DNA from 2 places in the Mycoplana ramosa genome. Region 2 is predicted to be linked to the other one. Evidence: riboswitches for the same ligand, from Rfam matches in the RefSeq annotation. Region 2 holds a riboswitch; the other holds the start of a gene.
The links. Region 2 has a riboswitch for S-adenosylmethionine ahead of JNC62_RS15545 (O-succinylhomoserine sulfhydrylase). Riboswitches for the same ligand answer to the same signal wherever they lie in the genome.
Positions count from the first base shown of each region.

Region 1 (7,765 bases), on a different contig from region 2:
TCGAGGCCGCCGCCCAGCACCACTTCAACGTGCCCGCCAAGAGGCTGTCGCGGCGTCAGGCGGCGCTGCTTGCGGTGTCACTGCCCAATCCGATCGACCGTAACGCCGGCAAGCCGGGTCGCGGCCTGAAGCGGCTCGCCAACGTGATCGAGCGCCGGGCCAGCCGCTCGGGCGAATACATCAGATGCCTTTATGATTGAATTCAGGCCTTTTCATTGGTGCTGAGCGGCCGGCAATTCTAGAGTGAGGCCCAAACCATCACAGGGAGCCTCCATGCCCGACCTCGTGCTCTATATCGGCAACAAGAACTATTCGTCCTGGTCCCTCCGCCCCTGGATCGCAATGGAGGCCGCCGGCATTCCCTTTTCCGATCGGGTGATCCCGTTCGATTTCGCCGCCGGCAATCCCGCCTACAAGGAACTCTCGCCGACCGGCCGCGTGCCCGTGCTGCATCACGGCAAGGTGCGGGTGTGGGAGTCCTTGGCGATCATAGAGTATGTCGCCGAACTCTACCCCGACGCCGGCATCTGGCCGCAGGATCGCGAAGCCCGCGCACAGGCCCGTTCCGTCTCGATGGAGATGCTCGCCGGCTTCCAGGCGCTTCGCAACGCCTGCCCGATGAACATCCGCAGACCACCGCGCGCAATCGACCTGCCGGACGGGGTGATGGACGACGTTGCGCGGATCGAAGCGACCTGGCGCGATGCACTGCAGCGCTGGGGCGGCCCGTTCCTGTTCGGCCCCTTTTCCGCGGCCGACGCGATGTATGCCCCCGTCGTCAACCGCTTCCATGCCTACCGTCTGACGACCGACCACAGTTTGCTGGCCTATATGGATCGCATCATGGCCCATCCCGCCTGGAAGAAGTGGGAAGCAGCCGCGCTGGCCGAACCCTGGACCGTGCCGGAGGACGAGGCCTGAGACGACCATCTGGCGCGGCACCGCCGGCACCGCCGCTTGGTAACGGATGGCCCCTCCAAACCAGCCACGGAAGGCAACCCTGGCGCGCCGCCCGAACGGCAGGCTTGCCGCGAACGAACGAGCTGCGGGTTTCGCGAAAAAATCCGTGCAGGGACTGGTCAAGCAGGTTTTTGCCATGTATAAGCCCGGCAAATTTCCGAGATAGATGCATGTCTTTTTCGGCCATTTTGAGTGGCCTGGGACGTGTTTGCCCGTTCAGTGGAGTAGTGAAATGGCTGTACCGAAAAGAAAAACGAGCCCGTCCAAGCGCGGCATGCGCCGCTCCGCCGACGCCCTGAAGGCTCCGAGCTACATCGAAGACAAGAACTCCGGCGAACTGCGCCGCCCGCACCACATCGACCTGAAGACGGGCATGTACCGCGGCCGTCAGGTGCTGACGCCGAAGGAAAGCGCGTAACCGCTTCCATCCTTCGACAATGAAATTGGGCCGGCATCGTCCGGCCCTTTTCTTTGCCCATATCCAAGTCGGGAGCGATTCGTCTGGTCGTCCGGCTTTGCTCCACACCTTCGGGCGGCGTCAGCCCAGATTGTCCAGCTTCGACTGCAGCGCGCGGAGCTGCTCCTTCAACTCGTCGATATCCTTGGCCTCGGCCTTCTTCGTTTCCTTCGGCGGCGGCGCGCTCATGAAGGGCGAGAACATCTGCATCGCCTTGTGGAACATCTCGGTGTTGCGGCGCACCTGCTCTTCCACCAGTTGCATCGGCACTTGCAGGTTCTTGCCGAGCGGCGTGTCGCCGAAGGCCTTGTTCATCTGCTCGCGCATCTGCGACTGCTGCTCGGTGAACGCCTGCATCGAATGCTCGAGGTAGCTCGGAACCACCATCTGCATCTGATCGCCGTAGAAGCCGATAAGCTGCCGCAGGAAGGAGATCGGCAGAAGCGTGTTGCCGGTCTTCGATTCCTGCTCGAAGATGATCTGTGTCAACACCGAATGGGTGATGTCGTCGCCGGATTTCGCGTCCTGAACGATGAAGTTCTCCCCCTTCTTCACCATCACCGCGAGGTCGTCGAGCGTCACGTAGGTGCTCGTGCCCGTGTTGTAGAGCCGCCTGTTTGCATATTTCTTGATCGTGATCTGACCGTCGTTCTTGGCCATCTGGGTCTCCTCATCCCCGCATTTCCAATCGCTTGCTGGTCGCTGCGAGTATCCGCAAAAATCATGGCATGACAATCCAATTGTGCACTGCAGTGGAAAAAATGCTGCGCAACAATTTTTGGCGCGCTTGCACAACAGCTGCAGCATGGGCTGAGGCATGGACGAAGGCGTCGACAACGCGTTTGACTCTCCACCGAAGCTTTGTCAGTTTTGCCCTGAGGTGGTTGCACTGCAAGGTCGTTCGGGCCGGCGCGCAACCGGAAGGGTTTCCCCGCGCCGGGAAGCGCCGCATGCTGCGGCGCACCGGTCGTGGGGCGAAAGAGCGAGGAAAAGACCCCATGAGCACTTCGTCCATCGTCATCGCGAGCGCGGCCCGCACCGCCGTCGGCTCCTTCAACGGCGCCTTCGCCAACACGCCCGCCCATGAGCTTGGCGCGGCGGCGATCGCGGCGGTCCTGGAGCGTGCCGGCGTTTCCGCAAGCGAGGTGGACGAGGTCATCCTCGGTCAGGTCCTGCCCGCCGGCGAAGGCCAAAACCCGGCACGCCAGGCGGCGATGAAGGCCGGCGTGCCGCAGGAGAAGACCGCCTGGGGCATGAACCAGCTCTGCGGCTCCGGCCTGCGAGCCGTTGCCCTCGGCATGCAGCAGATCGCAACCGGTGACGCGAACATCATCGTCGCCGGCGGCATGGAATCGATGTCGATGGCGCCGCACTGCGCCCATCTGCGCGGCGGCGTGAAGATGGGCGACTTGAAGATGATCGACACGATGATCAAGGACGGCCTGACCGACGCCTTCTACGGCTACCACATGGGCATCACGGCGGAGAACGTCGCCCGGCAGTGGCAGCTGTCGCGCGAGGAACAGGATGCCTTTGCCGTCGCGTCGCAGAACAAGGCGGAAGCCGCGCAGAAGGCGGGCCACTTCAAGGACGAGATCGTTCCCTTCACCGTCAAGACCCGCAAGGGCGACATCATCGTCGACAGCGACGAGTATATCCGCCATGGCGCAACGCTCGATTCGATGGCGAAGCTGAAACCGGCCTTCGACAAGGACGGCACGGTGACGGCCGCCAATGCCTCCGGCATCAATGACGGCGCGGCGGCAGCTCTTCTCATGAGTGAAGCCGAAGCCGCGCGTCGCGGTATCCAGCCGCTGGCCCGCATCGTCTCCTGGGCGACCGCCGGCGTCGATCCGAAGATCATGGGAACCGGCCCCATCCCGGCCTCCCGCAAGGCGCTGGAAAAGGCAGGCTGGAAGGTTGGCGATCTCGGCCTCGTCGAGGCCAACGAGGCGTTTGCCGCCCAGGCCTGCGCCGTCAACAAGGACCTCGGCTGGGATCCCTCGATCGTCAACGTCAATGGCGGCGCGATCGCCATCGGCCATCCGATCGGCGCCTCCGGCGCGCGCGTCCTCAATACGCTTCTGTTCGAGATGAAGCGCCGCGGCGTTTCCAAGGGCCTGGCGACGCTCTGCATCGGCGGCGGCATGGGCGTCGCCATGTGCGTGGAACGAATGTAAGCGCCTGCCACCATTGGCCGGCATCCGCCGCGCATCGCATTCAAGGGTGGCGCTTCCGGCGCCACTCGGAGGCCCAACGAAAAACGTCTAGGGGGGAGTGCAAATGAGCAGGGTAGCATTGGTCACTGGCGGCACGCGCGGCATCGGCGCGGCCATTTCAACGGCGCTCAAGCGGGCCGGCTACAAGGTGGCCGCCACCTACGCCGGCAACGATGAGGCCGCCAACGCCTTCAAGGCTGAAACCGGCATTTCCGTCTACAAGTGGGACGTCTCGAGCTACGACGCCTGCGCGGAAGGAATCGCCAAGGTCGAGGCCGACCTCGGCCCGATCGGGGTGCTCGTCAACAACGCCGGCATCACCCGCGATGCAATGTTCCACAAGATGACGCCGCAGCAATGGAGCGAGGTCATCAACACCAACCTGACCGGCCTCTTCAACATGACCCATCCGGTCTGGACGGGTATGCGCGACCGCAGTTTCGGCCGGATCATCAACATCTCCTCCATCAATGGCCAGAAGGGCCAGATGGGGCAGGTGAACTATTCGGCGGCCAAGGCAGGTGATCTCGGCTTCACCAAGGCGCTGGCCCAGGAGGGGGCTGCCAAGGGGATCACCGTCAATGCCATCTGCCCCGGCTATATCGGCACCGAAATGGTCCGCGCCGTGCCGGAAAAGGTTCTGAACGAACGCATCATCCCGCAGATTCCGGTCGGGCGCCTGGGCGAGCCGGAAGAGATCGCCCGCTGCGTCCTCTTCCTCGCATCCGACGATGCCGGCTTCATCACCGGTTCGACCATCTCGGCCAATGGCGGGCAGTTCGTGGTCTAGAGCTTCCCTGACAGGGATCACGGCGCCATCGTCGTCAACCGGTGTTGGCGCCGTCTCCCCTTTACGGACCTGCCACCATCCCTTAGATGACCCTGCAGAAACAGCAGCAGGGCAGAGGCATGCAGTTTACCGGAACAGCCGACTATGTCGCCGACAAGGACCTGATGGTTGCCGTCAACGCGGCGATCCGGCTGGAGCGGCCGCTGCTCGTCAAGGGCGAGCCCGGCACCGGCAAGACAGAGCTCGCCCGGCAGGTGGCCGCTGCCCTCGGCCTCGACCTCATCGAATGGAACGTGAAGTCGACGACGAAGGCCCAGCAGGGCCTTTACGAATATGACGTTGTCTCGCGCCTGCGCGACAGCCAGCTCGGTGACACGCGCATCAACGACGTGCGCAACTATATCCGCAAGGGCAAGCTCTGGCAGGCCTTCGAGGCGCCGAAAAAGACGGTCTTGCTGATCGACGAGATCGACAAGGCCGACATCGAGTTTCCCAACGACCTTTTGCAGGAACTCGACCGCATGGAGTTCCACGTCTATGAGACGAGCGAGACCATTGCCGCGGCCAACCGCCCGATCGTCATCATCACCTCCAATAACGAGAAGGAACTGCCGGACGCCTTCCTGCGCCGCTGCTTCTTCCACTACATTCGCTTCCCCGACCAGGACACGCTGTCGCGCATCGTCGAGGTCCATTATCCCAGCATCCGCAAGTCGCTGCTCTCGGCCGCCCTTTCCACCTTCTTCGATATCCGCGAAACGCCGGGGCTGAAGAAGAGGCCATCCACGTCCGAAGCGCTCGACTGGATCCGGCTGCTCGTGGCCGACGACGTGGAGCCTGCCGATCTGCGCACCGATCCCAAGACGATGCTGCCGAAGCTCTACGGCGCCCTGCTGAAGAACGAGCAGGACGTGCACCTGTTCGAGCGGCTGGCCTTCATGGCCCGGCGCGACGGCTGACAAAGACCATGCGTGATTGATTCTCAGCCGCGCAGGCGTTATCTATGGCGCTCCCCGTGGTGATTTGGCCGGCCGGCTTGCAGCCACGTAAAACAAGTCGCTAAAGGGCCGCGAGAAGAGGGACTTCCGTGGACCGGTTGCGATGATGTCGCCGCCGGTTTTTTTGTTTTGATCGAGTGAGCCCATGCCCATCAAGATTCCCGATACGCTGCCTGCTTTCGAAACCCTCGTTCACGAGGGCGTGCGGGTGATGACCGAGACGGTGGCCGTCCGCCAGGACATTCGCCCGCTGCAGATCGGGCTGCTCAACCTCATGCCGAACAAGATCAAGACCGAGATCCAGATGGCCCGCCTCGTCGGCGCGTCGCCGTTGCAGGTGGAACTGTCGCTGGTGCGCATCGGCGGCCACAGGGCGAAGAATACGCCGGAGGAGCACTTGCTCGCCTTCTACGACACGTGGGAGGACATCAAGCACCGCAAGTTCGACGGCTTCATCATCACCGGCGCGCCGATCGAGACGCTCGACTACGAGGACGTCACCTATTGGGACGAGATGAAGCAGATCTTCGACTGGACCGAGACGAACGTCCACTCGACGCTGAACGTCTGCTGGGGGGCGATGGCGGCGATCTACCACTTCCACGGCGTGCCGAAGTACACGCTCGACGAGAAGGCGTTCGGCGTCTTCCGCCATCACAACCGCAACCCCTCCTCCGTCTTCCTCAACGGCTTTTCCGACGACTTCCAGATCCCCGTCTCGCGCTGGACCGAGGTGCGCGCGGAAGACATCCGCAAGTGCCCGGACCTGGAAATCCTGATGGAATCGGACGAGACCGGCGTCTGTTTCGTGCAGGAGAAGGCCGGCAAGCGTCTCTATGTCTTCAATCACGTCGAGTACGACTCGACCTCGCTCGCCGACGAGTATTTCCGCGACGTCGACGCCGGCGTGCCGATCAAGATGCCGAAGAATTACTTTCCTCACAACGATCCCGCCAACGCCCCCTTGAACCGCTGGCGCAGCCATGCGCATCTTCTGTTCGGCAACTGGATCAACGAGATGTACCAGACGACACCGTATGATCTGGAGATGATCGGCAAGGAAGGATGAGCGCATGAGCCGCCTCGTGATCAGACCTGTTGCGACTGACGACGAGGCTGCATGGCGCAGCCTTTGGACGGCCTACCTCGCCTTCTACGAGACCGTGCTCCCGGAAGACGTCTACCGATCGACCTTCACCCGGTTGACCGGCGACGGCGCCAACGAGTTCGCCGGTCTGCTGGCCGTTCTCGACGGCAAGCCGGTCGGCTTGGCCCACTATCTCTTCCATCGCTCCTGCTGGACGATCAACAATGTCTGCTACCTGCAGGATCTCTACGCCGATCCGCAAGTGCGCGGCACCGGCATCGGCAGGGCGCTGATCGAGGCGGTCTATGCAAGGGCCGCCGAAGTTGGCACGCCGGAGGTCTACTGGATGACGCAGGAATTCAACGCCACCGCGCGCCGCCTCTATGACCGCATCGCCGAGAAGACGCCGTTCATCATCTACCAGAAGAACCGCTGACGGCCATGTTCATCCCGTTCTTCCTCGCGCTCAGGGCCGCAAAGGTTCCGGTCACGCTGCGGGAATTCCTGTCGCTGCTGGAAGGCATGGAAGCCGGCATTGCCGACTTCGACGTCGAGGCCTTCTACTACCTGGCCCGCAGCGCGCTGGTGAAGGACGAACGCTTCATCGACCGCTTCGACCGGGTCTTTGCCGAGACCTTCAAGGGGCTTGAGGCAGTCTCGGGCGCGGCACCGGAACAGATCGACGTCAATATTCCCGAAGCGTGGCTAAGGAAGCTGGCCGAGCGATACTTGACGGACGAAGAAAAGCGTCTGATCGACAGCCTCGGCGGCTTCGACGAGCTCATGGAGACCCTGCGCCGGCGTCTTGCCGAACAGAAGGGACGCCACCAGGGCGGCTCGAAATGGATCGGCACGGCCGGCACCTCCCCCTTTGGCGCGTTCGGCTACAATCCGGAGGGCGTGCGCATCGGTCAGGACGGCTCCCGGCATCGCCGGGCCGTCAAGGTCTGGGACCGGCGCGAATTCCGGGACTACGACGACGCTGTCGAACTCGGCACGCGCAACATCAAGGTCGCGTTGAAGCGGCTGCGGCGCTGGGTGCGCGACGGAGCGGCGGACGAACTCGACCTGCCCGGCACGATCCGCTCCACCGCCCAGCACGGCTATATCGACGTCGTCACCCGACCCGAGCGGCGCAACGCGGTGAAGCTGCTGATGTTCTTCGACGCCGGCGGCTCGATGGACTCGCATGTCCGCACCGTCGAGGAGCTCTTTTCGGCGGCGCGGGCCGAGTTTCGGCACCTGGAGCATTTC
Region 1 covers NZ_JBHEEW010000003.1:138,260-146,024, reverse strand. Annotated here, with positions in the region: gene mtgA (monofunctional biosynthetic peptidoglycan transglycosylase) at 1-200, shown strand, start outside; gene JNC62_RS05080 (glutathione S-transferase family protein) at 274-921, shown strand; gene rpmF (50S ribosomal protein L32) at 1,193-1,378, shown strand; gene phaR (polyhydroxyalkanoate synthesis repressor PhaR) at 1,499-2,077, opposite strand; gene JNC62_RS05065 (acetyl-CoA C-acetyltransferase) at 2,416-3,597, shown strand; gene JNC62_RS05060 (beta-ketoacyl-ACP reductase) at 3,701-4,426, shown strand; gene JNC62_RS05055 (AAA family ATPase) at 4,546-5,385, shown strand; SAM riboswitch at 5,432-5,509, shown strand; gene metA (homoserine O-acetyltransferase MetA) at 5,570-6,493, shown strand; gene JNC62_RS05045 (GNAT family N-acetyltransferase) at 6,498-6,947, shown strand; gene JNC62_RS05040 (vWA domain-containing protein) at 6,953-7,765, shown strand, end outside.
Region 1: linked by a shared signal. The riboswitch ahead of metA (homoserine O-acetyltransferase MetA) and the one ahead of JNC62_RS15545 (O-succinylhomoserine sulfhydrylase) in region 2 are both predicted to bind S-adenosylmethionine.

Region 2 (7,765 bases):
GGACTGACAACATGGCCAGACACTTCCTCGATCTCTCCGCCATGACGGCCGAGAACCTTCGCACCATCATCGACGACGCCAAGGTGCGAAAGGCGGCGACCAAGCAGGGCACGGCAGACAGGCCGCTTGCCGGCAAGATGCTTGCGATGATCTTCGAGAAGCCCTCGACCCGCACCCGGGTGTCGTTCGACGTCGGCATGCGTCAACTCGGCGGCGAGACGCTGTTTCTCTCCGGCACCGAGATGCAGCTTGGGCGCGCCGAGACGATCGGCGACACGGCGAAGGTGCTGTCGCGCTACGTCGATGCGATCATGATCCGCACGACCGACCATGCGCGCCTGCTGGAGATGGCCGAACATGCGACCGTGCCGGTGATCAACGCGCTGACCGACCTGACGCACCCCTGCCAGATCATGGCCGACATCATGACGTTCGAGGAGCACCGCGGACCGGTGAAGGGCCGCACGATCGCCTGGACCGGGGACGGCAACAACGTGCTGCATTCCTTCGTCGAGGGGGCGGCCCGCTTCGGCTACCGGATGAACATGGCCGTGCCGCTTGGCTCCGAGCCGGAGGACAAGATCCTCAACTGGGCACGCAACAATGGCGGCGAGATCGTGCTCTGCCATGATGCCGACCGGGCCGTCGCCGGCGCCGACGCTGTCGTGACCGATTGCTGGGTGTCGATGAACCAGGAGCACCGTGCCCGCGGTCACAACATCTTCCAGCCGTTCCAGGTGAACGGGGCGCTGATGCAGAAGGCCGACAAGGATGCGCTCTTCATGCACTGTCTGCCCGCCCATCGCGGCGAGGAAGTGACGGACGAGGTGATCGACGGACCGCAGTCGGTCGTCTTCGATGAGGCGGAGAACCGCCTGCATGCGCAGAAGTCGATTCTGGCCTGGTGCCTGAACGCCATTTGACCGGCCGTTCACGCCCTATTGAAAACGGCTCGACGTGCCACGATCTATGGCGCGAACCCCAATGTTGCAGCGACGTCGCTGGCGTCGCGTCCGCCGGATATGAGACCATTCCGGCGGCGATGGTGCAGAATCATGGAAGAACGCAGCCGTCGCAGGCAGATGTGACCAGCATCGCGCCGGACGGCCGGGCGTTGAAGGAGCGAAATATGGCCCAGCCAGCCCCGACACTTGGCGAAATCGATTTTGCCGGCGACGATCACGTCGTGCCGTTCCAGGTGGAAGGCCTGGACGTGCGCGGCCGCGCGGTCCAGCTTGGGCCGGTGCTTGACGCGATCCTCGAGCGGCACGACTACCCGCAGCCCGTCGCGCGCCTTTTGGCCGAGGCGATCGTGCTGACGGTCCTGCTCGGCACGTCGCTGAAGTTCGAAGGCAAGTTGATCCTGCAGACGAAGAGCGACGGTCCGGTCGATCTGCTCGTGGCGGACTTTTCCAGCCCCGAGAACGTGCGCGCCTATGCCCGGTTCGACGCCGACGCGCTGGATGCGGCGGTGCAGTCCGGCAAGGCCGCCCCGCACGAACTGCTCGGCAAGGGCATCCTTGCGTTCACCATCGACCAGGGCGCGCACACGCAGCGCTACCAGGGCATCGTCGCCCTCGACGGCCACACGCTCGAGGAGATCGCCGGGGTCTATTTTCGCCAGTCCGAACAGATCCCGACGCGCGTCCGGCTGGGCGTGGCCGAGCTGTTCGATCGCGATGAGAACGGCAAGGCGCGTCACCGCTGGCGGGCGGGCGGCATGGTCGCGCAGTTCCTCCCGGAGTCGCCCGAACGCATGCGCCAGGCGGATCTGCCGGGCGGAGACGGGGAAAAGTTCGGTCACAGCATCGGGGAAGACGACAAGTGGGCCGAGGCCCGATCGCTCGTCGAGACGATCGATGCCGACGAACTGACGGATCCGAATGTCGGAACCGAACGCCTGTTGTTCCGCCTCTTTCATGAGCGTGGTGTGCGGGTCTATCCGCCGCAGCAGGTGTTCGACCGGTGTTCCTGCTCGCGCGACAAGCTCAAGGCGGTGCTGTCGAGCCTGTCGCCGGATGAGGTCGAGAATACCGCGACCGACGGCCATATCGCGGCAACCTGCGAATTCTGTTCGACGACGTATCGCTTCGAGGTCGGCGAAGTGACCGCTGCCTGACGCGCCAGGGTTCTGGTTGCAAAAGCGAATGCCGCCCCGGCGTCCGCTTTTGTGTTAGAGTCGCCCGCATGGACAGTACGATCGCGGTGACAGCGTCCTGCCGTCGCCACGCTCGTCGAGGAGGAGGCCATGATGCGCGCACTTGCCTTTCTCGTGCCGATGACGGTCGGCGTCGTGATGGCGGCCGATATGCCGGCCGCGAATTCGGACGCCGACAAGCAGCAGATCCTGAACAATGACGAGGCCTGGCTGAAGGCCGTTGCGACCAAGGACCCGCAGGCCATCGCCGCGTTCTATGCCGAGGACGGATCGATCCTGGCGCCGGGCATGCCGATTGCCAAGGGACGAGGCGCGGTCGAGGCCGCCTGGAAGGGCCTGGTCGGCATGAAGGACTTTTCCCTCACCTTCTCGCCCACCCTTGTCGAGGTCGCGGAGTCGGGTGACCTCGCCTATGAGATCGGAACATACGAACTCCGATACGCGACCGAAAAGCCCGTCGACGAAAAGGGAAAATACGTGGTCGTGTGGAAGAAGGCCGGTGACGACTGGAAGGTGATGGCCGACATCTTCAACAGCGACGGCGCGATGTAGATCCGGAGAGGCTCTCGGCGCCGGCGGTTTCAGTTCAGGGTGCGGCTCTGGCCCGGCGCGTCGAGCGAGAAGGCGGGGATGGCGACATCGAAGGCTTCGCCGGTCGTCGTTTCCATTTGGTAATGGCCGAACATGACGCCGGAGGGCGTGTCGAGCGGGCAGCCGGAGGAATACTCGTACGTATCCCCCGGTCCCAGCACCGGTTGTTCGCCAACCACGCCAGGCCCGCTGACCTCGTCAACCAGCCCGTTCTGGTCGGTGATGTTCCAATAGCGCGCCATCAGCTTCACCGTCGCATCGGAATGGTTCGCGATGACGATGCGGTATCCCCAGACATAGCGGCTGTCGTCCGGGTCGGATTGCTCCTCCAGGAAGTAGGGCTCGACAGTGACCTCGATATCGCGGGTAAGCGCTCTGTACATTCCAGGGCCTTGAGCTCGAACGGGTTGTTCTTGAACGGGTCGGGTCGAATCATGCGGGCAGAGGCGTCGCATCTGCGCATTGGCATGTGCATCAGCACGCGCTACGCATTGGTTGGCACGTTCTTGACGATCCGATCAAGACAATTGTCGATCGTCAAGCGGCGTTGGCGCCTCCGGGGCAAAAAAGCAGCGCACGGCTGGCATGCGCTGCTCTGCCAGGTTCAGGATTTTACCTTCTCCAGCGCCTGGGCGAAGTCGGCGAGCAGATCCTCGCTGTCTTCGATGCCGGCGGAGAAGCGGACAGTGCCGGGCGAAATGCCCAGTTCCGCGCGGGCCTCGTCGGTCAGGTTCTTGTGCGTCGTCGTTCCCGGATGGGTGATCAGGCTCTTGGCATCGCCGAGATTGTTCGAGATCTCGACGACCTCGAGTGCGTTCTGCAGGGCGAAAGCGGCTTCCTTGCCGCCCTTGAGCTCGATGCAGATCAGCGTGGACCCGCCGGACATCTGCCGGGCGATAATGTCGGCCTGCGGGTGATCCTTGCGGCCGGGGTAGATGACGCGCGCGACCTTGGGGTGATCGGCGAGAAAGTCGGCGATGCGCGATGCGTTCTCGGTCTGCTGGCGGACTCGCAGCGGCAGCGTTTCGATCCCCTTCAGCAGCGTCCAGGCATTGAACGGCGACATGGCCGGACCGGTGTGGCGGAAGTAGTCCTGCAGGCTCTCCTCGATCCACTGCCTGTCGGACAGCACGATGCCACCGAGGCAACGGCCCTGACCGTCGATGTGCTTGGTGGCCGAGTAGACGACCACATGCGCGCCCAGCTCGAGCGGCTTCTGGAACAGCGGCGTGGCAAAGACGTTGTCGACCACGACCTTGGCGCCGATCTGGTTTGCCAGCCTGGCGACGCCGGCGATGTCGACCACCTCGAGCGTCGGATTGGTCGGGCTTTCGAGGAAAAGGACCTTGGTATTCTTCCGGATCGCCTTTTCCCAGTTGGCGAGCTCGCGCCCGTCGACGAGCGTGCACTCGACGCCGTATTTCGGCGCCAGCGTTTCGACCACCCAACGGCAGGAGCCAAACAGGGCGCGGGCGGCGACGATATGGTCGCCGGCCTTCACCTGGCAGAGGATCGCGGCAGCGACCGCCGCCATGCCGGAGGCCATGGCCCGGCCTTCCTCGGCACCTTCGAGCAGGCACATGCGCTTCTCGAACATGTCGTTGGTCGGGCTGCCGTAGCGAGCATAGATAAAGCCCTCCGTCTCGCCCTTGAAACGGGCCTCGGCGGCCTCGGCCGTTTCATAGACGAAGCCCTGGGTCAGGAAGATGGCCTCGGACGTTTCGGCGTGCTGCGAGCGGGTGGTGCCGCCATGGACGAGTTGGGTTGCCGGGCGCCAGGACTTGCTCATGATGATTGCCTTCCAAACAAAAAAACCGGCCGCAAAAGCAGGCCGGTTGGACACCCGGCCTTTTTAGCTACTTGTTTAACGTGGCTGCAAGCCGACCGGCCAAATCACCACGGGATATCCGGTCCATACTGCCTGGCGGTGCTTGCGTCAATTGCCCGTATTTGGTTTTGTCGGCCAGCTTAAAGGAACGCTTTATGGTACGTGCAACAGGAATTCTGGCGGACCGCGCCATCAAGGGGCTGTTCGACAGCGACAGGCTCGTAAGCGAGGCCGCATTGGATTCTGACCAGATCCAGCCGGCGAGTCTCGATCTGCGCTTGGGCTCGAAGGCCTTTCGCGTCCGCGCCAGTTTCCTACCCGGGCCCGCGCATCTCGTTGCCGACAAGCTCGACCGGCTCAAGCTGCATGTGATCGACCTCGACCACGGCGCCGTGCTGGAGACGGGCTGCGTCTACATCGTGCCGCTGATGGAAAGCCTCGACCTGCCGGAGGATCTGTCTGCCTCCACCAATCCGAAAAGTTCGACCGGCCGGCTCGACATCTTCACCCGCGTCATCACCGATCGCGCGCAGGAGTTCGACAAGATTCCGGCCGGCTACAAAGGGCCGCTTTATCTCGAAATCTCGCCCCGGACCTTCCCGATCGTGGTGCGGCGCGGCTCGCGCCTGTCGCAGATCCGCTTCCGCAGCGGCAATGCCATTCTGTCGGATGCCGAACTGCTGGCGCTGCACGCGTCCGACACGTTGGTGGCGAGCGACACCCCGAACGTCTCCGGCGGCGGCATCGCCCTTTCGATAGACCTGAAGGGCACCGGGCCGGAAGGGCTGATCGGCTATCGCGGCAAGCATCACACGGCCGTCATCGACGTCGACAAGAAGAACCAGCACGACGTGTTCGATTTCTGGGAGCCGCTGTTCAGCCGCGGCCGCAACGAACTGATCCTCGATCCGGACGAATTCTATATTCTCGTTTCGCGCGAGGCGGTGCACGTGCCGCCGCTCTATGCTGCCGAGATGACGCCGTTCGACCCGCTCGTCGGCGAGTTCCGCGTGCACTATGCCGGCTTCTTCGATCCCGGCTTCGGCCACGCCGCCGCCGGCGGTTCGGGCAGCCGGGCGGTGCTGGAAGTGCGCAGCCACGAGGTGCCCTTCATCCTCGATCACGGCCAGATCGTCGGCCGCCTCGTCTACGAGCGAATGCTCGAACTTCCCGAAAGCCTCTACGGCGCCGGACTGGGCTCCAACTACCAGGCGCAAGGCCTGAAGCTGTCGAAGCATTTTCGCACGAGCTGAACGTCCGCTGGAAGGGTCGTCATTGCGAGCCGCGGCACCCGTCAGGGCTCGCGGATGGCGCTGTCGAGCCCGCGCAGCAGCGGATAGAGGAAATAGGAGATCACGGTTCGGCGACCGACCTTGATTTCGGCCGAGACCGTCATGCCGGGCAGGAGCCGGATCGGTTCACCGGCGGAGCGGAGTTGCATGTCGGTCAGCGGCAGCCGGGCCTTGAAGTAGGGCGCAGGCGATAGTCCGGTGGCGGCTTCCTGCTGGGTCGGGTTGAAGGCATCGCGGCTGATCGTCCGGATCGTCCCCGACGCCGTTCCGTACTTCTGGAACGGATAGGCGTCGAGCTTGATCCGGGCCTCGCTGCCGACCGCCACGCGTGCGATGTCGCGCGAGCTCACCGAGACCTCCGCTTCGAGCGGGACGTCGAGCGGGACGAGCGTCACGATCGGCTCGGCTTCGCGGACCACCGACCCGACCGAGCGCTGGGCCAGGTCGAGGACGACGGCGTCAGCCGGTGCCGTCAGCGTGATCATCTCACGCCGCAGCTCCATTTTCTTCAGTTCATCGGCGACCGTGTCGCGCTGGTTGCGCAGTTCGACCAGTTGCTCCATCGCCGCCCTGCGAAAGTCCTCAACGAAAGCCTGTCGGTCGGCTTGCAGCTTCGCCAGCGTATGATCGGCCTCCGCCGCCTTGCCGCGCAACGCCGACAGGCTCGTCTCGACGTCGAGCCGCGCGTCGCGCGCCCCGAGGAAGTTGATCAGCGAGCCGCTGTCCTTCCGGTAGAGGGACTCGCGGGCGCTTTCGATACGACTGAGATTTTCGCGCCGGTTCGTCAGCACTGCCTGCTGATCCTTGCTGGAGGCGATCACCGCAAGCTGGCCGGCGATCTGCTGGTCGAAGTTCTGCACCTGCGCGAGATAGTAGGCGCGCCGCTGGACGAAAAGCTGCGCCTGCAGCACCTCATCCGGCGAATTGCCGGCGATTGCCGTGTAGTCAGCCCCTGCGAGTTCGGCGTCGATGCGCTTGACCTGGGCGTCGAGGGCGGAAAATTTCGTGCGCTGCTGGTCAGCGTCCGCTTGGCTGAAGGTCGCGTCCATTCTGGCAAGCGTCTGGCCCGCGTGAACCACGTCCCCAGCCGCCACCTCGATCGAGCGGATGATCGACGTCTCGAGCGGCTGAACGACAATGGTCGGTTGGGTGGTGACGAGTTTGCCGGGGGCGATGACGACCTCGTCGATCTTCGAGAGCGATGCCCAAAGGATGGCCGAGCCGATCAGCGCGGTGATGCCGTAGAGGGTCATTCGCGCCACCCTGGGCGGCAGGCGCTCTTCGAGCTCCACGGCGTCCGACTGGAACTCCGCGATCACCGGCGGACGAGCGTACTGGACGACGAGTTCGGTTCCGGGCGTTCCGGTCGTAGCGGGAAGAGTGTCCTGCCGTTTCGCGCCGTCGTCGCTCATGCCACCTGCCTCGTTTGCTGGGTCCACAGGTGGCGATAGGTCATGCAGCGTGAAACCAGCTGGTCGTGGCGGCCGATATCGGCGACCTTGCCGCGCTCCACGACGAGGATCGCATCGGCATCGACCAGCGTCGAAAGCCGGTGCGAAACGATGATGACCGTGCGCCCCTTGGCGATCTTGCTCAGGTTTTCGCGGATGATCGCTTCGCTGTCGGGATCGAGCGCGCTCGTGGCTTCGTCGAGAATGAGCAGTTTCGGGTTGGTCAGCAGCGCCCGGGCGATGGCGAGGCGCTGCTTCTGTCCGCCCGAAAGGTTGGCGGCGTTCTCTTCCAGCATGGTCTCGAAGCCGCGCGGCAGCCGCTCGATGAATTCCTCTGCGCCGGCAATACGGGCAACATCGACGATCTCCTCGATACTTGCATCCGGCTTGGCCGCCGCGATGTTCTCGCGCACCGTGCCGCGGAAGAGGAAATTGTCCTGCAACA
Region 2 covers NZ_JBHEEW010000012.1:14,829-22,593, reverse strand. Annotated here, with positions in the region: gene argF (ornithine carbamoyltransferase) at 12-923, shown strand; gene JNC62_RS15560 (Hsp33 family molecular chaperone) at 1,130-2,119, shown strand; gene JNC62_RS15555 (YybH family protein) at 2,249-2,710, shown strand; gene apaG (Co2+/Mg2+ efflux facilitator ApaG/CorD) at 2,740-3,132, opposite strand; gene JNC62_RS15545 (O-succinylhomoserine sulfhydrylase) at 3,354-4,538, opposite strand; SAM riboswitch at 4,581-4,659, opposite strand; gene JNC62_RS15540 (2'-deoxycytidine 5'-triphosphate deaminase) at 4,733-5,830, shown strand; gene JNC62_RS15535 (HlyD family type I secretion periplasmic adaptor subunit) at 5,872-7,281, opposite strand; gene JNC62_RS15530 (peptidase domain-containing ABC transporter) at 7,278-7,765, opposite strand, start outside.